DNA from 4 places in the Streptomyces sp. NPDC000075 genome. Region 1 is predicted to be linked to each of the others. Evidence: riboswitches for the same ligand, from Rfam matches in the RefSeq annotation. Region 1 holds a riboswitch; each other region holds the start of a gene.
The links. Region 1 has a riboswitch for cobalamin ahead of ABT403_RS31115 (energy-coupling factor ABC transporter permease). Riboswitches for the same ligand answer to the same signal wherever they lie in the genome.
Positions count from the first base shown of each region.

Region 2: it holds a riboswitch for cobalamin, as region 1 does, so the genes downstream of both, ABT403_RS03820 (ABC transporter substrate-binding protein) here and ABT403_RS31115 (energy-coupling factor ABC transporter permease) in region 1, are expected to answer to the same signal.
Region 3: it holds a riboswitch for cobalamin, as region 1 does, so the genes downstream of both, cobN (cobaltochelatase subunit CobN) here and ABT403_RS31115 (energy-coupling factor ABC transporter permease) in region 1, are expected to answer to the same signal.
Region 4: it holds a riboswitch for cobalamin, as region 1 does, so the genes downstream of both, ABT403_RS29505 (ribonucleoside-diphosphate reductase subunit alpha) here and ABT403_RS31115 (energy-coupling factor ABC transporter permease) in region 1, are expected to answer to the same signal.

Region 1 is NZ_JBEPFL010000035.1:21,594-25,021, forward strand. It holds gene ABT403_RS31100 (ATP-binding cassette domain-containing protein) at 1-104, opposite strand, end outside; gene cbiQ (cobalt ECF transporter T component CbiQ) at 101-850, opposite strand; gene ABT403_RS31110 (energy-coupling factor ABC transporter substrate-binding protein) at 854-1,201, opposite strand; gene ABT403_RS31115 (energy-coupling factor ABC transporter permease) at 1,198-1,896, opposite strand; cobalamin riboswitch at 1,927-2,121, opposite strand; gene ABT403_RS31120 (flavodoxin family protein) at 2,246-2,956, shown strand; gene ABT403_RS31125 (AMIN-like domain-containing (lipo)protein) at 2,972-3,428, opposite strand, start outside.
Region 2 is NZ_JBEPFL010000002.1:355,298-358,725, reverse strand. It holds gene ABT403_RS03830 (ABC transporter ATP-binding protein) at 1-37, opposite strand, end outside; gene ABT403_RS03825 (FecCD family ABC transporter permease) at 34-1,056, opposite strand; gene ABT403_RS03820 (ABC transporter substrate-binding protein) at 1,053-2,042, opposite strand; cobalamin riboswitch at 2,078-2,215, opposite strand; gene ABT403_RS03815 (DUF4352 domain-containing protein) at 2,320-2,829, shown strand; gene ABT403_RS03810 (GMC oxidoreductase) at 2,934-3,428, shown strand, end outside.
Region 3 is NZ_JBEPFL010000006.1:304,960-308,387, forward strand. It holds gene cobN (cobaltochelatase subunit CobN) at 1-1,769, opposite strand, end outside; cobalamin riboswitch at 1,803-1,927, opposite strand; gene ABT403_RS10620 (ferredoxin-like domain-containing protein) at 2,207-3,428, shown strand, end outside.
Region 4 is NZ_JBEPFL010000031.1:72,671-76,098, reverse strand. It holds gene ABT403_RS29520 (carbon starvation CstA family protein) at 1-750, shown strand, start outside; gene ABT403_RS29515 (CstA-like transporter-associated (seleno)protein) at 747-944, shown strand; partial or broken gene ABT403_RS29510 (GNAT family N-acetyltransferase) at 1,028-1,360, shown strand; cobalamin riboswitch at 1,426-1,549, shown strand; gene ABT403_RS29505 (ribonucleoside-diphosphate reductase subunit alpha) at 1,697-3,428, shown strand, end outside.

The DNA of each region.
Region 1 (3,428 bases):
ACCAGCGCCCGCCCCTCGGCGATGGCGAAGTCCACCCCCGACAGCACGGCCGGCCCGTCCTCGTACGCGTACCCCGCGCCGACCAGCTCCACCAACGGGGTCACAGCCCCAGCTCCTTCAGTACGAGGGTCCCCGCGACCAGGCCGGCCAGCAGGGCGGCGGCGGCCGCGAGGAACCGCCGCGAGAGCGCCGCGGGCGGGACCAGGACCCGCAGCGCGCCGTCGTAGCCGCGCCCCGCGAGCCCCTCCTGGAGCCGGGCGGCGCGGTCGAAGGCCCGGACGAACGAGGTCGCCGCGAGCCCCGCCACCGAACGCCACGCCGCCGCCCGCCCGGACTGCCCGAGCCGGGCCGCCTGGGCCCGGCGGACCTGCGCGAGGGAGTCCAGCAGCAGGAAGCCGATCCGGTACATGACCAGGGCCACGTCCACCACGGGCGCCGGCACCCCGGCCCGCACCAGCCGGGGCAGTACGTCCGAGACGGGTGTGGTGAAGGCGAACAGCAGCACCCCGAGGGAGGCGGCCGAGGTGCGCAGCAGCAGGTCCAGCGCGTGCCGGGGCCCGTCCGGGGCCGGCGCGAGGAACCCGTCCGGGCCGCCCACCGACACCAGCAGCGGCAGCGCCCCGGTGACGCAGAACCCCAGCGGGACACGGAAGGCCCGCCACAGCTGCCGCCCGGACACCCCGGCGGGCCCCAGCAGCACGGCCAGGGTGGCCGCGGCCACCAGCGGGCCGCCGGGCCACGGGGGCAGGCACACCGCGGTGAGGGTCAGTCCGAACCCCAGGAGGGCCTTCTCCAGCGGATGGCGGCCACGCCAGCGACTGGAGTGCGCCGCCACGTCGATGGGCAGCACCGGCTACGGCTCCCGCGTGGGCTCGGCGGGGGCCTGCGCCTGCGCGAGGGCCTGCGCCGCGCCCTGGCGGCGACCCTTGCGGACCCCGAAGTAGTACGCGAGCACGCCCGCGCCCAGGGCCGCCTGGAGGGCGAACAGCGCGGACTCGATCTCGCCCGACGGGGGCTCGTACAGCGGGGAGAACCAGGGCTTGTAGTCCGGCTTCAGCTCGGTGATGGCCGACTCCGCCTGGGCGTCGGCTCCCGCGAAGGGTTCCTCCTTGCCCTCGCCGAGCCCCAGCGCGAGCGGGAGGACGGCCAGCGCCGCCACCAGGAGCAGCAGCAGGGTGTTGATCTTGGCGTTCCTGGTCATCGGGCCGCCGCCTCCTCGGTCCGCTTCGTGCCGGTCAGCCTGGCGACCCCGAGCCGGACCAGGTCCGACTTGCTCGACTGCATCAGCAGCCGCATCACGAGCACCGTCAGCAGCCCCTCGCTGATCGCGAGCGGGATCTGGGTGACGGCGAAGATGCCGGCGAACTTCTCCAGGGAGCCCGGGAAGCCGCTCGCCGGGTCGGGGAAGGCCAGCGCCAGCTGGACCGAGGTCACGCAGTAGGTGACCAGGTCGGCGAAGAAGGCCCCGAAGAACACGGTGACCATCAGCGGGGCGCCGGAGCGGCTGAGCAGCTTGTACACCGCGTACCCGGCCCAGGGTCCGGCGATGGCCATCGAGAAGACGTTGGCGCCCAGGGTGGTGAGCCCGCCGTGCGCCAGCAGCAGGGCCTGGAACAGCAGGGTGATGGTGCCGAGCACCGCCATGATGGGCGGGCGGAAGAGGATGGCGCCGAGCCCGGTCCCGGTCGGGTGCGAGCAACTTCCCGTGACCGAGGGGATCTTCAGGGCGGACAGGACGAAAGTGAAGGCTCCGGACGCCCCCAGGAGCAGCGTGCTCTCCGGGTGGGACTTCACCTCGCGGGTCAGCGCGCGGACCCCGTGGAAGACGAACGGGGCGGACGCGGCGCCCCAGGCGGCCGCGTGCAGCGGGGGCAGGAACCCCTCGGCTATGTGCATGAGTTGGGAGACCTCTCCAGCACCTCGTGGATGGACGTACGCGCCCCGGCCGGTCTCCTGGCTGACGGGTACTGCCGCCCCGGCTCCGCCTTCCCGGGTCCGTACGGTCTCCCGCGCGGTCCCAGTGGCTCCCGCAAGGGGTGGAGCTGGACTTCCCGATCACAGTGGCGAGGGCCGCACCGGTTTTCCACCGGTTTCCCGAACACCAAGGCCAGCTGACCCTAGTCGCCCGCACGGACCGGTATCAACCCGGACCGATCCGGCCGATCGGATGGCCGAATTCCGTTTCACCCCCCCGGACGGGCCCCGAGCGGTGGCGGGGCCGGCGGCCGGCCCGCAGGGTGGGGGCGTGGCCGACTACGACTACTCCGACCTGTCCGCCGTCTTCGTCAACTGCACCCTCAAACGCTCTCCCGAGACCAGCAACACCGAAGGGCTGATCTCCAGGAGCCGGGCCGTCATGGAGTCGGCCGGGGCCCGCACCGAGCTGATCCGCGCCGTCGACCACGACATCGCCACCGGGGTCTGGCCGGACATGACCGACCACGGCTGGGAGAGCGACCAGTGGCCGGTGCTCTACAGCCGGATCATGGACGCCGACATCCTCGTGCTCTGCGGCCCGATCTGGCTCGGCGACAACAGCTCGGTCATGAAGCAGGTCATCGAGCGGCTCTACGCCTGCTCCTCGCTGCTGAACGACGCGGGCCAGTACGCCTACTACGGGCGCGTCGGCGGGGCGCTGATCACCGGTAACGAGGACGGCGTCAAACACTGCGCCATGAACGTCCTCTACAGCCTCCAGCACCTGGGCTACGCGATCCCGCCGCAGGCCGACGCGGGCTGGATCGGGGAGGCCGGGCCGGGCCCCTCCTACCTGGACCCGGGCTCCGGCGGTCCCGAGAACGACTTCACCAACCGCAATACGGCGTTCATGTCCTGGAACCTGATGCACCTCGCGGCGCTCCTCAAGCGCGCCGGCGGCATCCCCGCCCACGGCAACCAGCGCTCCCTGTGGGACGCCGGCTGCCGTTTCGACTTCCCGAACCCCGAACACCGCTAGGCGCCGGGGCCGGCGTCAGCAGGTGTTCGGGTGCGCGACGTCCACCACGAGCCGCTCGGGCGCGTGCAGGACGGAGGTGCTGTAGGCGGGCTGGGTGTCGAAGGCGGCGCCGAAGGTCACGTACCCCTCGTAGTCGCCGGTCAGGGCGAGGCCCTTGAGCTTGCTGAGGTTGATCTGCTGGAGCCTGGGCCCCTGGTAGACGTTGTTGCCCGCGTCGTCGTGACCGGCGGCGGGGTGCAGACGGATCTCCAGGAAGTACTTCCCGGGCAGCGGGACGGGCTTGCCCGACCCGTCGTAGACCAGCTGGGAGACGGGAGTGACCGTGAAGGGCGGAACGGAGCCCTGGAGGTCGATGACGATCCGGTCGTACGTGCAGTGACCGCCCCACCGGGCGTTGACGACGAGCGGGGTCGTGGAGCGGACGGCGGCCGGTGCGGCTGCCGAGGCCGGTGCGGCGAGCGCGAGCCCTGCG
Region 2 (3,428 bases), on a different contig from region 1:
GTCCCTCGACCGAGAGTTCCAGCGGACGCCCCGTCATCCGGTCACCCCTTCGCTGCGGGTGGACCTGCGCAGCATCCACAGGAAGAACGGGCCGCCGGCCAGCGCGGTGACCACGCCGACGGGTATCTCCCCGGGCGCCGCCGCCGTCCGGGCCAGCAGATCGGCCAGGCTCAGGAAGACCGCCCCGGCCAGTGCGCAGACGGGCAGCAGCGCCCGGTGCCCGGCGCCGACCACCATGCGGGCGGCGTGCGGAACCATCAGGCCGACGAAGCCGATCGCCCCGCTGCAGGCCACGAGCACCCCGATGACCAGGGAGGCGAGGACGAACACGGCGGCCCGGAAGCGGCCGGTGTCCAGGCCGAGGGTGCGGGCCCCCTCCTCCCCCGCGAGCAGCAGGTCCAGGGGGCGTGCCAGGGTGACGAGCACGGCGGTACTGGCGAGCAGCGCGGCCGCCGGCAGGGCGAGTTCGTCCCAGCGGGCCCCGCCCAGGCCGCCCAGCGTCCAGAAGAGCACGGAGCGGAGCTGGTCGGGGTGCGCGGCCAGCACCAGGACCAGGCTGGTCAGCGCGGACAGGACGTACTGCACGGCCACCCCGGCCAGGATCAGCCGCCCGGTGGTCATCGTGCCACCGCGCCGGGCCAGGGCGTAGACGGCGACGAGTGCGGCGAGGGAGCCGGCGAACGCGGCCAGCGGGAGTCCGGCGGCGGTTCCCGCGCCCACCCCGAGCACGATGACCAGCACCGCCCCCGCCGACGCGCCCGAGGAGGCGCCCAGCAGGAAGGGGTCGGCGAGGGCGTTGCGGACGAGGGCCTGGAGCACGGCGCCGGAGACCGCGAGCCCGGCGCCGACCACGGCCCCGAGCAGCACGCGCGGCATCCGCACGTCCCACACGATGGAGGCGAGGGCCCCCCGTCCCCCGGGTCCGGCCAGCAGGACGTCGAGCACCCGGCCGGGGGCGATGCGTACGGGTCCCAGGGCGAGCCCCGCCACCATCGAGGCGGCCAGCGCGGCCGCGAGGAGCACCAGGGCGGCCGTGGTGCGGCGGTACCCGGTCACGCGGCGTCGGGGTGCAACTGGCGGCCGAGGGACTCCACCGCGTCGGCGACGCGTACGCCGAGGACGGCCGAGGACAGCGGCAGCACGACGAACCGGCGGTTCTTCACGGCGGGAACCTCCGCCAGCGCCGGATCGTTCAGCAGGCGCTGCTTCTTGGCCTCCACGGCGGTGCCGCCGTAGTCGTAGATGAGAATGGTCTCGGGCCGCCGCTCGATGACCTTCTCCCACGGCACGTCGCCGAAGGTGTTCTGGAGGTCGGCGAACACGTTCGTCCCCCCGGCCAGGGAGACGATCTCGTTGCCGATGCCGTTGCCTCCGGAGGTGAAGGCGGAGGACTCGCCCGAGTCGTAGACGAAGACGGACGGCCGGGCCCGGTCCCTGACCCGTGCGGTGACGGCGTCGATCCGGCGCTGCTGGTCCTCGATGAGGGCCGTGCCGCGCTCGGGCACGCCGAAGGTCCGGGCGACCTCGGTGATCTCGGTCTTCAGCTGGGCGAGCCCGACGCGGCCGGGGGTGCAGTACTCGACGCTGAGCCGGGAGCCGATCCCCGAGCCGGCGAGCCCCTCGCGGTCACGGCCCTGCCCCTTGTCGAAGGCGCTGGAGTACCCGCCGTACACGAAGTCCGGGTCGGCCGCGAGGAGCACCTCCTTCGACGGGTACTCCTTCGCCAGCACCTTGATGCCCTCGTAGGCGCTCCGGTAGGCGGGGAGTACGGCGTCGTCGAGGTAGGCCGTGCCGGCCATCCGGTCCTGGAGGCCGAGGGCCAGCATGATCTCGGTGGCGTGCTGGTTCATGGTGACGGCGCGTTCGGGCGGGGCCTGATACGTGCTGGTCACACCGCAGTTGGTGACGGTGTACGGGAACCCGGGCGCGGACCGGGCGCCGGGGGCGGGCCGTTCCTCCCCGGACGGACCGCCGCACGCGGTCAGGGAGAGCAGGAGCGCGAGCGCGGTGAGCGGGCGCGGGGCGGCGCGGAAACGCGGCATGGTGAGGCCTCTCCGGGGGATCCTCGTCCCCGGTCGAAGTGAAGAGGCGGTGCGTCAGTGTCTGACTCCCGGGACCCCGCGGACGGGGTCGCCGGTCACAGTGGCGGGACCGCACCGGATTCACACCGGTTTCCTGGCCCGCACCGCCCGGGACAACCCGGCCAAGTCTGCCAGATGCCGCGTTTGCCCCACAGTGGGGATCAAGGGGGCCGCCGGTGGCGGGAGCGCCCGGCACGGAGGATCGTGGGCGGCGAGGGGGGTGTGGAGGAGGTCGGTCATGCGTCACGGCAGCCATCCGGGGCACGGCGGTCCCGGGCGCACGGCCAGGGCCGGCCGGCTCCTCCTGGCCCCCCTCCTCGCGGCGCTGCTGCTCGGCGCGGGCACCGGCGGTTCCGGCGAGACCGTCTCCCTCGACGGTGACCGCCCCGGCGAGCGGCTCGACGTCACCCTCACCGGGGTCGTCGACCCGGCGGGCCCGGCGCCGGCGCCCGGGGCCGACCGGCTGGTCGCCGTGGAGCTGCGCCTGGAGAACACCGGAACGGTGCCGTACGAGGACTCCCCCGCCCCGGCCGCGCACCTCCTGGACACCACCGGGCGGCGCTTCACCGGCCTGAGCGATGCCACGGACGCGGGCCCGGCTTTCCCCGGCACCGTCAGCCTCGCCCCCGGCGGATCGGCGACGGGGTACGTCGTCTTCCGGCTGCCGCGCGCATCGCGCCCGGCGGCGGTGCAGTTCGCCCTGGACGCGGGGCTCGGCGACGACGTCGCCCACTGGAGCCTGTCGTGATCCGCTGCCGGAACCAGCCGGAAATTATCTCGACGTATCTAGTGACTTAGCAGGCACCCGCCAGTAGAACTTGTTCCCACTCCGCCGAGAGTGAGGAACGCCACATGAGTGACAAAGGCCTGCACAGCAAGGTGTCCCAGGGTGTCTCCCGACGTGGATTCATCGCTGGAACTGGTTCTCTTCTGGGGGCCATGGCCCTGGCCGTCAATACCGTCCCGGCCCGTGCGAATCCCGCCACCGCCTCCGCCACCGTCTCCGCCTCCGCCAACGCCCCCATCACGTCCGGGACCCATGTCCCCGCCCTCGTCATCGGCACCGGGTACGGCGGCTCCGTCGCCGCGCTGCGGCTCGCCCAGGCCGGTGTCGACGTCCACATGATCGAGATGGGCATGGCCTGGGACACCCCCGGCACCGACGGCAAGATCTTCGCCAACACCACCAAGCCCGACTACCGCTCCTTCTGGCTGCGCACCCGCACGAAGGCGCCGCTGAGCAATTTCCTCGGCTTCCCCATCGACAAGGACGTCCCGAAGTACACGGGCATCCTCGATGCCGAGGAGATGGGCGGGATCATCGTCTACCAGGGGCGCGGCGTCGGC
Region 3 (3,428 bases), on a different contig from region 1:
CGCGCCATCGGCGGGACGAGGTGGTCGACCAGGGTGGCGTGGACCCGGCGCTTGGCCTGGGTGCCCTCGCCCGGGTCGTTGACCAGGAAGGGGTAGACGAGGGGCAGGTCGCCGAGGGCGGCGTCCGGGGAGCAGGAGGCGGACAGGCCCGCGTTCTTGCCGGGCAGCCATTCGAGGTTGCCGTGCTTGCCCAGGTGGATCATCGCGTCGGCGCCGAAGCCGCCGTCCTGCGCGGCCGCCTGGATCCAGCGGTACGCGGCCAGGTAGTGGTGCGAGGGCGGCAGGTCCGGGTCGTGGTAGATCGCGATCGGGTTCTCGCCGAAGCCACGCGGCGGCTGGATGAGGATGAGGAGGTTCCCGCGGCGCAGGGCCGCGAGCACGATGTCACCCTCGGGGTTCGCGGAACGGTCCACGAACATGTTGCCGGGGGCCTCGCCCCAGTGTTCCTCGACGCTCTCGCGCAGGTCCGCGGGGAGTTCGGCGAACCAGCGCTTGTAGTCGGCCGCCGGGATGCGGACGGGGTTGCGGGCCAGCTGCTCCTCGGTGAGCCAGTCCTGGTCGTGGCCGCCGGCCTCGATCAGGGCGCGGATCAGCTCGTCGCCGTCACCGGAGACCAGGCCGGGGATGTCGGCCTCGGGCCCGAAGTCGTAGCCCTCGGCGATCAGGCGGCGCAGCAGCTCCACGGCGCTGGCCGGGGTGTCGAGGCCGACCGCGTTGCCGATGCGGGAGTGCTTGGTGGGGTACGCGGAGAGGACCAGCGCGATCCGCTTGTCCGCGCGCTCGATGTGGCGCAGCCGGGCGTGGCGCACCGCGATGCCGGCGACGCGGGAGGCCCGCTCGGCGTCGGCCACGTAGGCGGGCAGGCCGTCCTCGTCGATCTCCTTGAAGGAGAACGGGACGGTGATCAGGCGGCCGTCGAACTCCGGCACGGCGACCTGGGTGGCGGCGTCGAGGGGGGAGAGGCCCTCGTCGTTCTCCTCCCAGGTGCTGCGCGAGCCGGTCAGGCACAGGGCCTGGAGGATCGGCACGCCGAGCCCGGCCAGGGCGCCCGCGTCCCAGGACTCGTCGTCCCCGCCCGCCGAGGCGGTCGCGGGGCGGGTGCCGCCGGCGGCGAGGACGGTGGTGACGATGGCGTCCGCCTGCTCCAGGGCGTGGAGCAGCTCCGGCTCCGGGGTGCGCAGCGAGGAGACGTACAGGGGGAGGGGGCGGCCGCCCTTGGCCTCGACGGCGTCGCAGAGGGCGTGCACGAAGGCGGTGTTGCCGCTCATCTGGTGGGCGCGGTAGTAGAGCACCGCCACCTGCGGGCCCGTGGCCTGCGTGGCGGGCCGCTCCAGGGGGCCCCAGGTGGGGGAGGCGGCCGGGGGCTCGAAGCCGTGGCCGGTGAGCAGGACCGTGTCGGACAGGAACCGGGCCAGCTGCTCCAGGTTGGCCGGGCCGCCGTGCGCGAGGTAGCGGTGGGCCTCGGCGGCGATGCCGATGGGGACCGTGGAGGCCTCCATCAGCTGGGCGTCCGGGGCCTGTTCGCCGGTCAGCACCACCACCGGCCGGGTCTGGCCGGGGGCCAGCAGCACGTCGAGGCCGTCCTGCCAGGCGCGCAGGCCGCCGAGGAGGCGTACGACGACCAGCTCGGCGCCGTCGAGGAGCCCGGGGAGGTCGTCGACGGGGAGGCGGGAGGGGTTCGCGAACCGGTACGGCACGGGGCCGCCGGCGACGTTCGCGGCGCGGGCGCTGAGCAGATCGGTGTCGGACGTCGACAGCAGCAGGATCATGCGGCGGCAGGCCTTCCTCGGGGTTTCCGCGCCCCGGGCAGTGAGGACAGCGGGAGTTCCTGACTCACCTCACGGATCGCTCCGCGGGGCTCACAGTGGCGGGACCGCGCCGGAATCGCACCGGGCTTCCTCCCATGTCGCCGTCCTCGGCGGTGACGGGCCGAGTGGTCCGCCGGAAGGTCATCTTAGGTGGCCGTCTCCCTGGCCGGGAGGTGGGGTGGGGAGCTCGCGGGTGGTGAGCCGCGGTGCGGTGCGCCGTCGGGGCTCTGCCCATCGGGCCGCGCCGCAAACTCCCCCGGCTACCGCTGGGGTACCCCCGGGTGGGGCCGGGAGGGCCTCCGGTGGGCTGGAAGGATCGGCGGTGGGGCTGGATTGCGCTGGTCGGGGTGGCGACGGACACAGGTCGGGGGTGGGGAAACGTGGGTATGCTCGCGGCCATGCCGCCCCAGCCCCCTTCCGCCGCATCGCGGGACGAACCCGTCATACGCGACCGCGGCGACGCCTGCCCCGGCGCGCTGCGGCTGCACTCCGCCGACGACGGGTACCTGGCGCGCGTGCGGATCCCCGGCGGGCTGCTCACCGGCCGGCAGGCCGCCGTGCTCGGGCTCGCCGCCGACCGGTTCGGGGACGGGCACCTGGAACTCACCTCGCGCGGCAACGTCCAGCTGCGCGGCCTCGCCGACGGCTGCGGCGCCGGGCTCGCGGAGATGCTCGGCGGCGCCGGGCTGCTGCCCGCCCCGAGCCACGAGCGGGTGCGCAACATCGTGGCCAGCCCCCTCGGCGGGCCCCTCGTCGTGGACTGGGTCCGGGAACTCGACCGGCTGCTCTGCGCGAGCACCCGGGCGGCCGCCCTCTCCGGGCGGTTCCTGTTCGCCCTCGACGACGGGCGCGGGGACGTGGCCGCCCTCGAACCCGACGTCACCGTGCTGTCCGTCCGCGCGGGCGGCACCGGGAGCGCGGGACGCGCGGAGCCGCGGGACGACCGGACCGCCGCCGGTGCCGGGAACGTCCCCGGCGACGTTCCCGGCGGCCGGGCCCTGGTGCGGTTCGGCGCGGCCGCCGACGCCGTCGAGGTCGGTGCCGCCGACGCGCCCCGGGCCGCGCTGCTGGCCGCCGAGTACTTCCTCGACTCCGCCGACGCCGCCGGGAACCGTCCCTGGCGGATCGCCGAACTGGCTGACGAACACACCCTGGACACACGGGAGTTCGCGCTGAGGCTCGACGCCGCCGGGATCGCGGCCGGTCACCGCCCCGAAGTGGCGTGGCCCTGTGCCGAACCGCCCCGGCCCTGGGGCGAAGACGGCGCCGGACTCTGCGTGCTGCCCCCGCTCGGACGGCTGAGCTCCGCACAGTGGCGGGTACTGACCGAGGCCGCCGGCGGTGCTGACGGCGAGCTGCGCGTCACCCCCTGGCGCAGCGTCGTCCTGCCGCACGCGAACACCGGCGCGTGCGCGCGCGTCGAGGCGGCCGGCCTGGTCGCCCGGCCCGGCAGCCCCTGGCTGTCCGTCACCGCCTGCACCGGCAGGCCCGGTTGTGCCAAATCCCTCGCGGACGTGCGCGCCGACGCCCGCGCGGTCGTTGCGGAATCCGCCGGCGGCCTGCCCGTGCACTGGTCGGGCTGCGCCCGCCGGTGCGGCCACCCGCGCGGCACCGCCTGGG
Region 4 (3,428 bases), on a different contig from region 1:
GCCATCATGTTCGAGGCCCTGTTCATCCTGACGACGGTGGACGCGGGCACCCGCGTCGGCCGCTTCATGCTCCAGGACACCCTGGGCAACGTGCACAAGTCCTTCAAGGACGTCAGCTGGAAGCCGGGCGTGTGGCTGGCCAGCGCGGTCGTCGTCGGCGGCTGGGGCTACTTCCTGTGGGTCGGCGTCAAGGACCCGCTGGGCGGCATCAACCAGCTCTTCCCGCTGTTCGGCATCGCGAACCAACTGCTCGCCGCCGTCGCCCTCGCGGTGTGCACCACGCTGCTGGTCAAGTCCGGCCGCCTCAAGTGGGCCTGGGTCACCGGCGTCCCGCTGGCCTGGGACGTGGCCGTCACCCTGACCGCGAGCTACCAGAAGGTCTTCTCCGACGATGTGAAGATCGGCTTCTTCGCGCAGCGCGACAAGTACCAGACCGGCATCGACGCCGGAAAGGTGCTGCCGCCCGCCAAGACCCTGGACGAGATGCAGACCGTGGTCACCAACGCCACGGTCGACGGGATCCTCTCCGCCCTCTTCGCCGTCCTGATCATCATCGTCCTGGTGGACGCGGCCCGGATCTGCTTCAAGGCCGCGTCCGCGCCGGAGACGGTCCGCCTCTCCGAGGTCCCGTGGTCCGAGTCGAAGATCATCGCCCCGGCGGGCCTGATCGCCACCGCCGAGGAGAAGGCCGAGCTCGCCGCGGCCGGCCTCGACGGGGGCGGCGGCCGTGTGAAGGACCCCGTCGCGTGACCGGGGTCCGGGGGGCGCTGGCGAAGGCGCGGTACTACGTCCGGGAGTTCTCGGGCGAGGCCGCGTACGACCGCTACGTCGCCCACGCCCGCTCCCACGACCCCGGGGCCGAGGTCCTGACCCGCCGCGCCTTCGAACGCGCCCGCACGGACGCCCGCGAGGCCGACCCCCGCGAGGGCTTCCGCTGCTGCTGAGCGCTCACCGAGGGGCCCCGCCGGCCATCCGGCGGGGCCCCTCGGCGTGTACGGGGCGCACACTCGACGGCATGGACTTCGGCGTCGCCGTGCGCGACGGGGTGGTCCTCGGCGGGGTGACCTTCGCCGCACCCGGCAGCCGGCTCGCCGACGTCGCCGGGCCGCACGACGCCGAGTTCCGGATGCTCGCGGTGGCCGCCGAGGCGCGCGGGCAGGGCGTCGGGGAGGCGCTCGTACGGGCCTGCGCCGAACGGGCCCTGGCCCTGGAAGGGGTCACCGCGCTGGTGCTGTCCACCCAGCCGGCCATGCGCGGAGCCCAACGGATCTACGAGCGGCTCGGGTTCGTCCGTACGCCGGAACTGGACTGGTCGCCCATCCCCACGCTGACCCTGCTCACGTACCGACTGGAGCTGTGACGACACGCTCCGCATGCACCCGACACAACATGTGGGGGCTACCGCATCGGGTCGCCCCCACATGTATGCTCATGCCTGCTGCCGCCGCAGGGGAATCCGGTGGGAATCCGGAACTGTCCCGCAACGGTGAGACGTACGCCCGAGGGCGTATCCGCGAGTCCGAAGACCTGCCGGCAGTGCCCCCGGATCGACCGAGCCGGGGTGTCGATTCGTCCGGGCCTCGCGGTTGGGCCGGTGGACGCCATGCGGTGCCGAACGCGCTTGTGCGCGCGCCCGCATGCGCCCGCTCGCGCCCCGCTCCGCCGATGACCGGGCCGAGTGAGGGAGAGCTCCCCCGTGACCATCGCGCCCGCCGCACCGCGCGCCGAGTCCGACCACCCCGAAGCAGAAGGTCCCGGAGCCGCCCTGCTGCGGACCCTCACCGAGCTCACGGCCGACCTCCCCGACACCGACCCCGGCCGGATCGCCGCCGCCGCCCTGCGCGGCCGCAGCGCCGCCGCCGACGAGGCCGAGCTGCGCGGGCTCGCCACCGAGGCCGCGGCCGGCCTGATCTCCGAGGACCCGGCCTACTCCCGCCTCGCCGCCCGCCTGCTGACGCTGGCCGTGGCCGACGAGGCCGCCGGCCAGGGCGCCACCTCCTTCGCCGAGTCCGTCGCCGTCGGCCACCGCGAGGGCCTGATCGCCGACCGCACCGCCGACTTCGTCGCCGCCCACGCCGCCCGCCTCAACGCCCTGGTCGAGCACGCCCTCGCCGAGGGCGCCGACGACCGCTTCGGCTTCTTCGGCCTGCGCACCCTGCACAGCCGCTACCTGCTGCGCCACCCCCACACTCGCCAGGTGATCGAGACCCCGCAGTACTTCATGCTGCGCGTGGCCTGCGGCCTGGCCGAGGACGAGAGCGTCCGCGCCGTCGAGGAAGTGGCCTCGCTGTACCGGCTGATGAGCCGCCTCGACTACCTGCCGTCCTCCCCCACCCTGTTCAACTCGGGCACGCGGCACCCGCAGATGTCCTCCTGCTACCTCCTCGACTCCCCGCTGGACGAGCTGGACTCCATCTACGACCGCTACCACCAGGTCGCCCGCCTCTCCAAGCACGCCGGCGGCATCGGCCTCTCGTACTCCCGCATCCGCGCCCGCGGTTCGCTGATCCGCGGCACCAACGGCCACTCCAACGGCATCGTGCCGTTCCTGAAGACCCTCGACGCCTCCGTCGCCGCCGTGAACCAGGGCGGCCGCCGCAAGGGCGCCGCCGCCGTCTACCTGGAGACCTGGCACGCGGACATCGAGGAGTTCCTGGAGCTCCGCGACAACACCGGCGAGGACCAGCGCCGCACCCACAACCTGAACCTCGCCCACTGGATCCCCGACGAGTTCATGCGCCGCGTGAACGCCGACGCCGACTGGTCGCTGTTCTCCCCCGCCGACGTCCCCGAGCTGGTCGACCTGTACGGCGAGGAGTTCGACGCCGCCTACGCCAAGGCCGAGGCCTCCGGGCTCGCCAAGAAGACCATGCCGGCCCGCGACCTCTACGGCCGCATGATGCGCACCCTCGCGCAGACCGGCCAGGGCTGGATGACCTTCAAGGACGCCTCCAACCGGACGGCGAACCAGACCGCCCTGCCCGGCACGGTGGTCCACTCCTCCAACCTCTGCACCGAGATCATCGAGGTCACCAACGACGCCGAGACGGCCGTCTGCAACCTCGGCTCCGTCAACCTCGGCGCGTTCGTCGCCGACGGGGACATGGACTGGGAGCGCCTGGACGAGACCGTCCGCACGGCCGTGACCTTCCTCGACCGCGTCGTGGACATCAACTTCTACCCGACCGAGCAGGCCGGCCGCTCCAACGCCAAGTGGCGTCCGGTGGGCCTGGGCGCGATGGGCCTCCAGGACGTCTTCTTCAAGCTGCGCCTGCCCTTCGACTCCGCCGAGGCCAAGGCGCTGTCCACGAAGATCTCCGAGCGGATCATGCTCGCCGCGTACGAGGCCTCCTGCGACCTCGCCGAGCGCAGCGGCCCGCTCCCGGCCTGGGCCGAGACCCGTACCGCCCAGGGCGTCCTGCACCCGG